DNA from 2 places in the Alteromonas sp. AWM4_230 genome. Region 1 is predicted to be linked to the other one. Evidence: predicted binding sites of a transcription regulator. Region 1 holds the regulator's gene; the other holds the start of a gene.

Region 1 (6,149 bases):
CCTTTGCAGGCACTTCAGTAAATTCTTCTTCTACTTTTTCAATAACATCAGAGGCTATGCTTTCTTCGGTATTCACATCTTCAGAAGCATTGACTTGAAGCTGCTCTTCATTTTCGTCTGACGTTTTGTCATCTTTACTGTCTGGAGAAAACCATTGGCGCAATACGTTTTGGCTTTTAGTAAAAAAGTCTTCGGTTTTACGTTGGTTTTCTTCGTGGTCTTGCCTTAACTTTTCCAACCGAAGCGGGCGAAAATCGGCGTTAAGATTAACCGCAATCACAAAATCAGCCCCTAATTGGCGACACAAGTTCACCGGTACAGGGTTCACAACAGCGCCATCCACTAGCCAGCGATCGCCATGAGCAACGGGGGCAAAGAGCGCTGGAATAGCGCATGACGCTTGAATGGTATCGCCAATAGGTCCTGAATTAAATACCACTTCACGTCCGGTATATAGGTCAGTTGCCACAGCCGCAAAAGGTTTAAGCATATCTTCATAGGTAGATTCACAAAACTCGCTAGCAAGTTTGTCGAAAACTTTTTGTCCGCTGGCAATACCGCCACGTCTTAATCCAACACCCATAAGAGCAAGTACCTGCCAGTCGCTAAGTGAACAGGCCCATTCTTTTAAACCTTCTAGCTTACCACTTGCGTAGGCAGCACCAACGTAGGCGCCAATAGAGCAACCAGCAACAACGTCGATTTTAACGCCAAGCTTTTCCAATGCTTCAATTATACCAATGTGTGTCCAGCCCCTTGCGGCACCGGCACCTAACGCCAGTCCAATTTTCATTTACTTTGGTTCCATAATATTTACTACTTCGATAGCATTGTCTTCATCACTGAGATCTGCGCTATTTTCTGTAGCAAAAGAAGGTTCATCAAATCCTATATCACCATCTGCAACGGGGCCATCTTGAGTGACGATAGATTTAAAATCATAAAGATTACTATCTACAAGATGTGAAGGGGCCACGTTTTGAAGCGCACGGAACATTGATTCAATACGACCTGGGAAGCGGCGGTTCCAGTCTTGAAGCATTGCTTTTATGTTCTGGCGCTGAAGATTTTCTTGTGAACCACACAGGTTACAAGGAATAATTGGGAACTCAGCGGCTTGAGAATATTTTTCAATGTCTTTTTCGCTGCAGTAGGCCAGTGGACGAATGACAATATGCTCGCCGTTATCGCTAACCAGTTTTGGCGGCATAGATTTCAGCTTACCACCGTGAAACATATTCAGGAAAAACGTTTCTAGCATGTCGTCACGGTGGTGACCTAATGCAATTTTCGTCGCGCCTAGTTCTTTCGCTGTGCGATATAAAATACCACGGCGCAAACGAGAGCAAAGTGAACAGGTCGTTTTCCCTTCAGGAATCTTGTCTTTAACAATAGAGTAGGTGTCTTCTTCTACAATCTTGTAATCGACGCCAATGCTGTCTAAATACTCGGGCAAGATATGTTCAGGAAAACCGGGTTGCTTCTGGTCAAGATTTACCGCAATAATATCAAAATGAATAGGCGCAATCTTCTTTAAAAACAATAAAATATCAAGCATGGTATAGCTGTCTTTACCGCCCGATAAACACACCATAACCTTGTCGTTGTTTTCAATCATACCGAAATCGCCAATGGCCTTACCCACGTTGCGACGAAGTCGTTTCTGAAGTTTGTTGAAGTTGTACTTTTGCTTACTTTGCGCGGCGTTTAACGTCGGCGCATCAGCACTGCTTGTGCCTAAACTCATAATTAACTAGCTTGGTTTGTGATAAAGGCGCCATTATACATTAAAGCGCCTTTTCGAGACTATGGCTGTGTTGTTAAATTTATCGAGAAGCGTTAAGTACTGATTTAAGCGTGTATGATTAACTCTCGGAATTAACCGCTAAATGCGCAGTTTTTTTCATGAAAAACGCCCATCGCCGATTCGCCATTTGTCGCCACCAAGTGTCTTGGTATTTAAGCGCAATTAAGTCGTTAACTACACGGTTATCGGTGATTCAAACCCATCTGGCTTAATCGCAAGTACGTCACAATTTAGTTCATCAATAACGTGCTCGGCAGTATTGCCAATAAGCGCCGCCGAAATACCAACCCGTCCCACGGTGCCTATTACAACTAACTCGGCATCGAGTGTTTTAGCCACTTGCGGGATAACTTTTTCAGGCAAGCCTTCTTTCACCACACATTTATTTTCTGGAATACCATATTTCAGCGCGTGACTACGCATTTCTTTCATGTGATGATTTTTTACCGCATCGTGATACGTATCAGGGTCAAACTCTGGTACTTCAATGGCGATGTTAAGTGGAGTTGTAGGGTAGCTATTCACCAAATTAACGTTACCTTTCAGCAAAGAGGCATAATCGTTAGCGATTATCGTAAGCTTGTCGTTTAGTGCAGCATGCTCATCATCTTCACTGCCTACGTTTACTGCAGCTATAATTTCACCGCCTTCTGGCCAGTCGTGTTCTTTAACGAGCAGGACAGGGCGTGGGCACTTGCGCATTAGATGCCAGTCTGTAGGGGTAAAGATTACTGAGGCAAGGTCGTCATGTTTTTTAGTAGCTTTTACTACTAAGTCGATTTGGTTATTAAGGGCGTAATAAATAATCGATTCATAAGCACGGTTGTTCCACTCAACCACAATATCGGTCTCTGAAAAGCCTTGTTCTTTTAGCTGGGCAGATAACCATTTGGCGTGCTCTTTTGTAACGGCATCGCGCATTGATTCACGTTCGTCGGGGCTAAGCATGGTTGTCATATCGTAAGACAAATCATATACCACCATCATAGCGGTAACCGTGGCGCCGGTTTTTGACGCAAGTTCATAGGCACGGCTTAGGGCAGGCTGGTTGTCGCGCTCCGCGTCCACCACGGCAAGAATTCGTTTACACTCAATCATAACGTCTCCTCAACTACAAAGCTTTGTATGGCTGTCGACATCGAAATTGTTTCAAAACAGTTTATATAAACCAGTTACATTAACTATAAACCACATTTTGAAAAACGTAAGTTGTTTTGGATCAAGCGTTAACAGTTCGTTGATAAGTAAAAAGGCTTCATTGAACAACAAAGGTGCTTTACATGCTCAATGGATATGGTGTGACTTATGAGGGGATACAGTGAAATTATAAAGCTTAAAACTAAAAAGCGCGCATGAAGCGCGCTCAAGATAACAGAAGAATAAATTAACCGTTACAGACTACGCTAGGGCCATTTAACGCCTCCAACTTGGTATTTAACCGATCAAAATCCAAAATAGAGATCAATTTACCGTCTACTTTGATAATGTTTTCTTTCTGAAAACGGCTTAATAGACGACTAATGGTTTCTATCGTTAAGCCTAAGTAGTTGCCGATTTCGTTTCGGGTCATAGTTAGGTGAAATTCTCTGTGCGAGAAGCCGCGCTCTTCAAAGCGCTGAGATAGGTGCGATATAAAATATAGCAAACGCTCTTCGGCAGTACGCTTGTTTAAAAGCATGATCATGTCGTGATCTTGTTTAATTTCTGCGCTCATAAAGCTCATGATCTGATGGCGTAGCTTAGGAAATTGAACCGACATTTCATCAAGGGTTTCATATGGCAGTTCACATACCATGGCGGTTTCTAGCGCTGAGGTGTAACTTTGATGCTTACTTTCGCGCAGGGCATCGAATCCAATAATATCACCAGGGAAGTGGAAGCCAGTGATTTGCTCTTCACCATCTTGATTAGTTACAAATGACTTAAAAGAACCCGTTCTTACGGCAAAAAGCGAATGAAATTTATCGCCAGTTTGAATGAGCGTATCACCTTTGTGAAGCGGCTTTTTGCGCTCAATTATATCGTCAAGAGACTCGATTTCTGTTTTGTTCAGCGCCACCGGTAAACACAAGTGACTGAAGCTACAGTTTTGACAGTGAATAGAAAATTGGCTTCCTTTGCTCATAATACATGCTCTTTTGAAGATTACCCAATAATGATACACCCATTTTTAAACGATTGCGCCATGAATAAGATAAGCTGCATAAATGGCCATTATTACGGCAATTATTTGTCTAACGTTATTGTTTTGAAAACTGCTAACAATATACTGACTGCCTGCACTTGCTGCGAGTAGCGTTGGCAAAGTACCTAAACCGAAGAAAAACATGATGGCAGCGCCCTGCAATGCATTCCCCGACGCTAAAGACCAAGTAAGTGTTGAATACACTAATCCACAAGGCAGCCAGCCCCAAATAAACCCATAAGGAATAGCACTAAAAGGGGTTTTAAAAGGTAAAAAACGCTTAGATAACGGCTGCAGTTTAGAAAATAAACCTTTGCCTGCGTTTTCTAACACCGTTAACCCTGTCCACCATTTGCCTAAATAACAGGCCAACAACAGCAACATAATACCGCTGAGTAAAGACAGGGCATAGTTGGCCAGAGGAATATAGTCTGCTGCAATTTTGCCAAGTGCGCCGGTCAGTGCGCCAGCAATGGTGTAGCTAGCTATGCGCCCCATGTTATAGGCTAGGGCGTAAGGCACTGCTGAAGCACCTTTTGGTGACACCATTCTTAGCGCTGCCACTATACCGCCGCACATACCCACGCAGTGAACACCGCCCGCTAAGCCGATAAGAAAAGCTGAGAAGTAATTAATCCCCTCCATGCTGCCCTTGGTTTTTCTCTACTTTAGTATTCTGAAGTTGCTTGCGTTGTTCAGCGAGCTTTTTTTCTTCTGGCGGAAGGTCATCGTCAAACAGTATGCTGTAACCTTGACGGTCTAAATCTTCAAACTGATTAGTTTTAACCGCCCAGAAGAATATTACGATAGCGACGGCTACTATAATGATGGCGATTGGAATTAAAACGTAAATAATGCTCATACTATTTGCCCAGAAGTCGCGTAGAGTTTGTCACTACTATGATACTGCTTAATGACATGCCAACAACCGCCATCCACGGCGAAAGTAGGCCAGATACGGCGAAAGGTAAGATCAAAACGTTGTAACCTACCGACCAACCAATATTTTGTCTTATTTTTTGCTTCACTTGATGCGCAGTTCGGATGAGTTCTGGCACAGAAAGCAACTGATCGCCAAGCAAAATCACGTCGGCTGCAGTTTTCGCAACATCTGTGGCATTACCTACCGCTATCGCTACATCAGCACTTGCAAGAACAGGGGCGTCATTAATACCATCGCCCATCATCATAACCTTTGAGCCAGATTGCTGCATAGCTTGAACCGCTTCATATTTCTGCTCTGGGGTAAGGCCCCCTTTAGCGGCAGATATTGGTAAAGATTTAGTAAGAGAGTCAACGTTTTGCTGTGTATCGCCGCTTAGTACAGCGAGGGTATGACTTTTTGCCAATATATCGAGGGTTTCTTGGGTATCGTCACGCAGTGAGTCACGAACTTCAAAAGCCGCCATAATACGGCCTTTGACAGTAAGAAATACGTTAGCCGAGGGATAGCGCTCGATAAATGATTGCTGTGATTCGTGAACACTGAACGCTGCTGAGCCCATGGAGAATAGCGTGTCATTAATTTCACCGCTAATTCCGCCTCCTGGCGTGACCGTGAAATTTGTCACTTTGTGTACGGTGTTGCCGCTTGACGTTTTATCACCGATAAAGGCCTTATCACCGCTAAAGGCTTTTTTGTCGCTAAAGGCTTTAGCAATAGGGTGCTCAGAGCGAGATTCTAGTGCGCGGGCAATTGATAGCGCACTGTCGCTGTCTACGCCGTCAGCGTACCAAGCGTTTGAAATAGTGAACTTACCTTGTGTAAGCGTACCGGTTTTGTCGAGCGCGATAGTGTCAATGCCAGTGATTTGCTCAAGAGCATCGGCTCGCTTTAGCAAAATACCTTTTTTGTTTAATTTCGCCATAGCACAGGTTAGCGCTGATGGCGTGGCTAATCCTAAGGCGCAAGGGCAGGTTGCTACCAGCACGGAAATGGTGATCCAAAATGCATCATCACTGCCGTTATAGGCCCAAAACGCGTAGGTTAATACTGAAATTAGCAGTACTGCCGTAACAAAATATCGAGAAAAATTATCAGCTAACTGCGCAGCCTTAGGTTTGCTCGCCATCGCGCTTGCTTGAAGCCTCACAATTTGATTTACCAGCGCATTTTTAAGAGTCTGCGTAACCGTAATGGTAAGGCTGCCGTCCTGA
Region 2 (6,149 bases), 1.7 Mb from region 1:
GAATTACGAGGCGTTAGTACCTTACCAATATCTTTGTTTGCGGCCTCGCGGCCCGCCCATCGTATAGTTTTGTCTTTTTGCTCTCTAAACCAAACCGTGTAGTAACCAAGCTTGGCGGATACACAGGAAATATACATGCCGCGAATGCCATTAAGGTCACATTGTTCCGACACTTCTTCCGCCAACTTGCTAATAGCAATTGACTCTTCAGAGTTTGGAATGACGAATTTGTCAAGAAGGCGAGTTAATGTTTGTTCAGAGGGCGTTTTTCCTACTAAATACTTATCTACAGGGGTAATAACCGCCATACCACATGCATTGGCAACATCCAAAAGGCCTTTTTCTTTTTGGGTTATCGCCTCAAGCGGGTTAGCAAAGCCAGTAAGCTGGTGAATAATAGTGTTTAGCTTACGTTGGCGAATTTGAAACTGCTCTTTCTTTTCATGCAAGGCTTTAGTATGTAGCTGCCACGCATAGAGATGACCGAGGGATTCGCATACCAAACGCTTTTTTTGGTCGATATATTTAGGCTCGTTATTGTGACAAGCAAGTAACCCCCAAAGTTTACCTTCAAACACAAGGGACACTGAAAACGATGAACGTATACCCATGTTTTTAAGATAAGTAATATGAACCGGCGACACTGAACGAACCATAGACATGGATAAATCCAGTGGCGGTCGCTCTGCTTCTTGCACTGTTGGCTTTAAAGCAATAGGGTTTTGTTCTACGTCAAATACGCAACGTACGCGATTTTTTAAGTACAGAGCTCGGGCTTGGCTAGGAATATCAGATGCCGGAAATTTCAAACCTTTGAAAGAGCGTGAAGCTGGTAATTTTGCTTCGCCAATTACTTCTCCGCTATAGGTTTTATCGAATTGATAAACCATCACCGAATCAAACCCTATGTAGCGCTTAAATACGCCCGCAATGGCGTCTGCGACATCACCGATAGACTCGCACCCATCCACATCAGGAAGCAACGTGCGAATATCTACGTCCATCGGTACCCATTGTTGGGCAGCTTCATAGCTAAGCTGCGGGGTAGGCTCTAATTCAATAACAAGTAAACCGTTTGAATCGAACGCGACACCGCTCCCCTCTTTTTCCCAGTTGTCTAAATGAAGCGCGTTGTCGGCAAATTTCCATTGATACGCTCGGCGAGTGTTTCCGCCTTTTACGCTTTGATAAATACTTTGAAAAGTGGGGGCATCTTCGGAAGGGGTATCTATGAGCTCAGTGATGAGAGTTTCACCCGCAATGATACTGACTTTAAATAGCTCATTAATGTTTTCACTGAACACCTGAATTTTTTTAGTTTCAGGGTCTACCGCTATAACGTAACCAAAGCTTTGAACACTTTCGATTAGGTGGATAGCTTCATCTTCGCAGTTCTGAAGCGTCTTTATCTTTTTATCTGTAACGTGCTGCATTGCCTTGGCCGAGAAATTTTGAAAGCGAACTTTCATGAGGGTTTTAATTACACAACCACGATAACAACTTATTGCAACCAAAGCATGCAATATCGTTGAAACTTTCCTAATTAACTTTTATTAAATTATCAATAAAATTTAGCTTACAAAGCACTTTATTGTTGCCTTTTTTGATCCTACACAATAAACTTTCAATAATTTCTGAAACTTCTGGAAAATAAGAATGAAAATGACGCCTTTAATTACATCTGCAGTCATGCACTTCGGCGAAATGGGAAGCCGCTGGGGTTTTAATCGTACAGTAGGGCAAATTCTTGCGCTTATTGTATTAAACGAAGAGCCCATTTCTGCACAAGAGGTTGCCGATGCGCTCAATATCTCGAGAGGCAATACCAGTATGGGTTTAAAAGAGCTTCAATCATGGCGCCTAGTAAAACAACATCACGTTCCCGGCGAGAGAAAAGAATTCTTTATTCCCGCTGGCGATATCTGGACATTAGCAAACCGGGTTTTTGAAGAGCGTAGAAAGCGTGAAATAGATCCCACCATGAGCCTGCTTCGGGATCTGCTGCTCGATGCACCTGCTAATGAAAAGGAGGCGAACGCTCAGCATAAACTGAACGAAATTCATGATTTACTCGAATCAATTACTGCATGGTCTGAAGAGCTTCAAAATCTTGGACCTGAAAAGCTAAACACGTTGATGAAGTTAGGTTCTGGCGTGGGCCGTATGCTTGAGCTTAAGGACAAGCTGCTTCCGGGGAAAAACAGCGTTAACTAAGGGGGCTCTCTGTGGATGCATTCTTGCTGTCTCGATTACAATTTGCGTTAAATATTAGTTTCCATATTTTATTTCCAACCATCACCATGGCGATGGGCTGGTTTCTATTCTATTTTAAACTGCGTTCTAACATTTCAGGTCACCCTGTGTGGATGCGCATGTATCGTTTTTGGGTACGTGTATTTGCCCTAAGCTTTGCATTAGGCGTGGTTAGCGGCGTCACAATGTCATTTCAGTTTGGCACTAATTGGCCTGGATTCATGGAGAAAGTGGGTAACGTAGCAGGCCCTCTTTTAGGTTACGAAGTCCTTACCGCATTCTTTTTAGAAGCCACATTCCTGGGTATCATGCTATTCGGTATACGCCGTGTTCCTAACTGGCTGCATACAGCATCCACCCTTATAGTCGCTCTCGGCACCACAACATCTGCATTTTGGATATTAGCGCTTAATAGCTGGATGCAAACTCCACAAGGTTTTGAAGTAGTTGATGGGGTGGTTTATGCCACAAACTGGAAAGAAATTATTTTCAACCCATCTTTCCCTTATCGCTTTGCTCATATGATGTTAGCGTCCGGATTGACAGCTAGTTTCTTAATAGCGGGGCTTTCGGCATACCGCATGCTTAAAGGCGACGACAAGCTTGCGCCTAAGCTCGCGCTTAAAACTGCCACCTATACGGCGGCAGTGTTAATTCCGCTGCAAATTTTTGCTGGCGACATGCATGGTTTAAATACCCTTGAACATCAGCCGCAGAAAGTAGCGGCGATGGAAGGGCTTTGGGAAACCACTGAAGGCGCACCTTTGTTGCTTTTTGCAATTCCTGACGAAGAAAGCAAAGAGAATCATTTTGAAATTCCTATTCCCTACGGTGCAAGTTTAATTCTTACCCATGAGCTCAAAGGAGAGATAGAAGGGCTTAATGAGTTTGAGGGAGAGCACCCACCTGTAGCCCCTGTTTTCTTCGGCTTCAGAGTCATGGTAGGTATGGGTATGCTAATGCTGGCTGTTTCATGGCTTGGTAGTCTTTACCTTATTCGCAAGAAAGAATTTCCTGTATGGCTGAAACGTACGTTTGCAGGTATGGCATTTAGCGGCTGGATAGCAACGTTAGCTGGCTGGTACGTTACAGAAATAGGTCGACAGCCTTATTTGGTGAGTGGCGTCTTAAGAACCGCTGATGCTGTTACCCAATTGCCACCGGCCAATATTGCTCTGTCGTTCACGCTTTACCTCGTCATTTACACGGTGCTCTTAATCGCATACATGGGAACGCTTATGTTGATGTGTAGAAAAGCAGTGGAAATCGAGGAAATAACGACGGAAGAGCGCGAAGTAGCGAAGGCTAAGATGCAACCCTCTGAACCTGACCCAAGCACGGTATAAGGAGAGCAAACATGTTTGAAAATGTATCAGCAGAAATGCTTGGAAACATCTACGTCGGCTTACTTGGTTTATCTGTATTACTGTACGCTATTTTAGATGGCTATGACTTAGGTGTTGGCGTATTAATACCGCCAAGAAAAGAGGCTTTTCGCGACGATATGATAGCCTCTATTGGGCCTTACTGGGATGCCAATGAAACCTGGCTTGTGCTTGCCATAGGCTTACTGCTCATTGCTTTTCCTGAAGCCCATAGCGAGTTTCTGCAAACTCTGTACTTACCTGCAACTTTCATGTTGTTAGGGCTTATTTTGCGCGGTGTGGCATTCGATTTTCGCGCCAAGGTTGTGCAGGTGAAAAAGCGTAAGTGGGATTTAGTATTTAAATACGGTTCGCTTTTAACTACGCTCGCGCAAGGATACATGTTAGGTATTTACGTGACAGGGCTTCGCACTGATATTTGGGCTCAAGGCTTTGCTCTACTTGCGGCATTTGGAGTAACAGCGGCCTATGCATTTATTGGCTCATGCTGGTTAATACTCAAAGGCGAAGGAGAGCTTCAAGAAAAAGCATATTATTGGGCACGCCGAGGGTTGGTTGTACTGGCTGTGGGAATTACTGCAGTAAGTATCGCTAATTTAACCCTACACGATGATGTGCGAGACTTATGGCTGTCTGCACCTTGGGGCTATGTGCTTTTTGCTATACCCGTAGCATGTTTTGCGCTTTTAGCATTGTGTGGGGTATTGCTTAAAAAGCTGCCTGACGCTCAAGGTAAAGGCGAATGGCTTCCGTTCTTTATAGCCTTGCTTGTATTTTTACTTTGCTTTACCGCATTTGGCATTAGTTACTACCCGTTTATTATACCTGGGCAGATGACGGTGATGGATGCGCTCAGTGACGCTAACTCCCTGCGCTTCTTGCTAGTCGGTGTAGTTATTGTTGTGCCAATCATTCTGGCTTATACGGCCATGGTGTATAAGATTTTCTCCGGTAAATCAGAGAAGCTTTCTTACTACTAGTATTTATTATTGGGATCCCAGCAGATCCTAATTACTCAAAACAATAGTGAACATCACTGATAGTCAGTGGTGTTCACTTTCTATTCAGCGCTATAATTGGCGCTTATACGTTGTGAGTTTATTCTGTTTCCAACTACTTTCTGGCCTGTGGCGTTTTCGGCGACGACTATAACCTGCTCGGAAACTCGATCTGAAAACCTGCGATCAAAATATGATCCTTTCCCTCGAACAATGTATACCAATGAATAGAGGATGCTCAGTTCTACTGAGTCTATCCTTATTATGTGAACGAGATATCTAAATTGTTTAATGACAATTATTTTGTTGACATCAAACTGTAATATTACTATATTTTATTTGGGGCAATTTTTACTAGAAGGAGCCAATACTATGGAAAATGTATTCCATTCGTTCTCACGGTTCTTCAAACGCGCGCACCCCTATACAGTCGCTCATTACATCGGCCGTAAAAATGCGCAGCGTATCTTAGGATGTAAAATTAAAAAGAAATCCAAGATATTTGCCGACCAGCACGTTGAAGACCAAAATCATTAATTTATATGGGGCCCGTCAAACCGGCCCATTTTTTTGGCGTATTAAATGTGGTTTAAAGGGACTGAGGTTGTGTACTTAATCTGTTCCATGGCAAAGCTAGAGGTAACGTCTGAAAACTCTATACCGTTAACCAATCGTTTATAAAAGTGGTCGAAGCAATCCATATCGGTGACGAGGACTTTCAGCAAGTAATCGTACTCCCCTGACATACGATAACATTCAACAACTTCATCAAATGACGCGGCGTGCTTGGCGAAACTTGCTAGCCATTTTCCATCGTGCTTTCCTGCTTTCACTTGAACGAAAACCGTCATTGCAAGGCCTAGCTGCTTTGCTTGCAACAGCGCCACTCGTTTAGAAATTATGCCCTTCTCTTCTAGCTTTTGAATGCGTCGCCAGCAGGGAGTGACCGTTAGCCCGACTTGCTCGGCGATTTCTGCAACAGGCGTATCAGCATTATTCTGAAGCATGGCCAAAATGGCTTTATCTATTGCGTCTATAACGCTCATTTTTTCATTAGCCATAGCAAAACCTAGCCCTTCTCCCCAACACTTTCAGTTGTATATTTGTTTTGTTACTCATACTTTAATTAAAGCCACCAAGGCTTTGAAAAATCGACGTTTTCAGTGGCAATTTCATACTGATAGGGAGGTTTAAATAAATCCCAAAACGCTTCGCGTAGGTCTTCATCCACTATGTCAAGCTTACCCGCATCACGATAGCGAGAGAGGAGTTTGTTGTAACCATCGATAGGCATTTGCGGGTTAGACTGTCGAAAAACAACACGACCACCAAACTCTTCGAACATGGTTTTTTCAGCTTGGAATTGCATTACCTGCTTAACCGCTATTTCTTCGATAGGTTTAGATGAAGTTTCGCTAGATACCTGACTCTTAAACTTATCGATAAACTTATTTACTAGCGCTTGATCAAGAGCAATACCTCTTTCCTTAGCGTAATCCTCTAACACTAGTTC

The links. The regulator FNR, encoded in region 1, switches genes on or off when oxygen is low (the NO sensors DNR and NnrR bind a similar motif). The targets are predictions, from matches to a motif close to TTGATCTAGATCAA.
Region 2: the regulator FNR is predicted to act here: its motif matches at 1,604-1,617, upstream of ACXACS_RS04110 (GbsR/MarR family transcriptional regulator).

The regions. Positions count from the first base shown of each region.
Region 1 covers NZ_JBSWTB010000001.1:2,653,415-2,659,563, forward strand. Annotated here, with positions in the region: gene ACXACS_RS11435 (patatin-like phospholipase family protein) at 1-793, opposite strand, end outside; gene ttcA (tRNA 2-thiocytidine(32) synthetase TtcA) at 794-1,747, opposite strand; gene uspE (universal stress protein UspE) at 1,982-2,905, opposite strand; gene fnr (fumarate/nitrate reduction transcriptional regulator Fnr) at 3,192-3,932, opposite strand; gene ACXACS_RS11455 (sulfite exporter TauE/SafE family protein) at 3,978-4,637, opposite strand; gene ccoS (cbb3-type cytochrome oxidase assembly protein CcoS) at 4,624-4,854, opposite strand; gene ACXACS_RS11465 (heavy metal translocating P-type ATPase) at 4,856-6,149, opposite strand, start outside.
Region 2 covers NZ_JBSWTB010000001.1:949,656-955,804, reverse strand. Annotated here, with positions in the region: gene ACXACS_RS04115 (ATP-binding protein) at 1-1,433, opposite strand, end outside; gene ACXACS_RS04110 (GbsR/MarR family transcriptional regulator) at 1,657-2,214, shown strand; gene ACXACS_RS04105 (cytochrome ubiquinol oxidase subunit I) at 2,226-3,599, shown strand; gene ACXACS_RS04100 (cytochrome d ubiquinol oxidase subunit II) at 3,611-4,618, shown strand; gene ACXACS_RS04095 (hypothetical protein) at 5,009-5,173, shown strand; gene ACXACS_RS04090 (Lrp/AsnC family transcriptional regulator) at 5,215-5,697, opposite strand; gene ACXACS_RS04085 (hypothetical protein) at 5,763-6,149, opposite strand, start outside.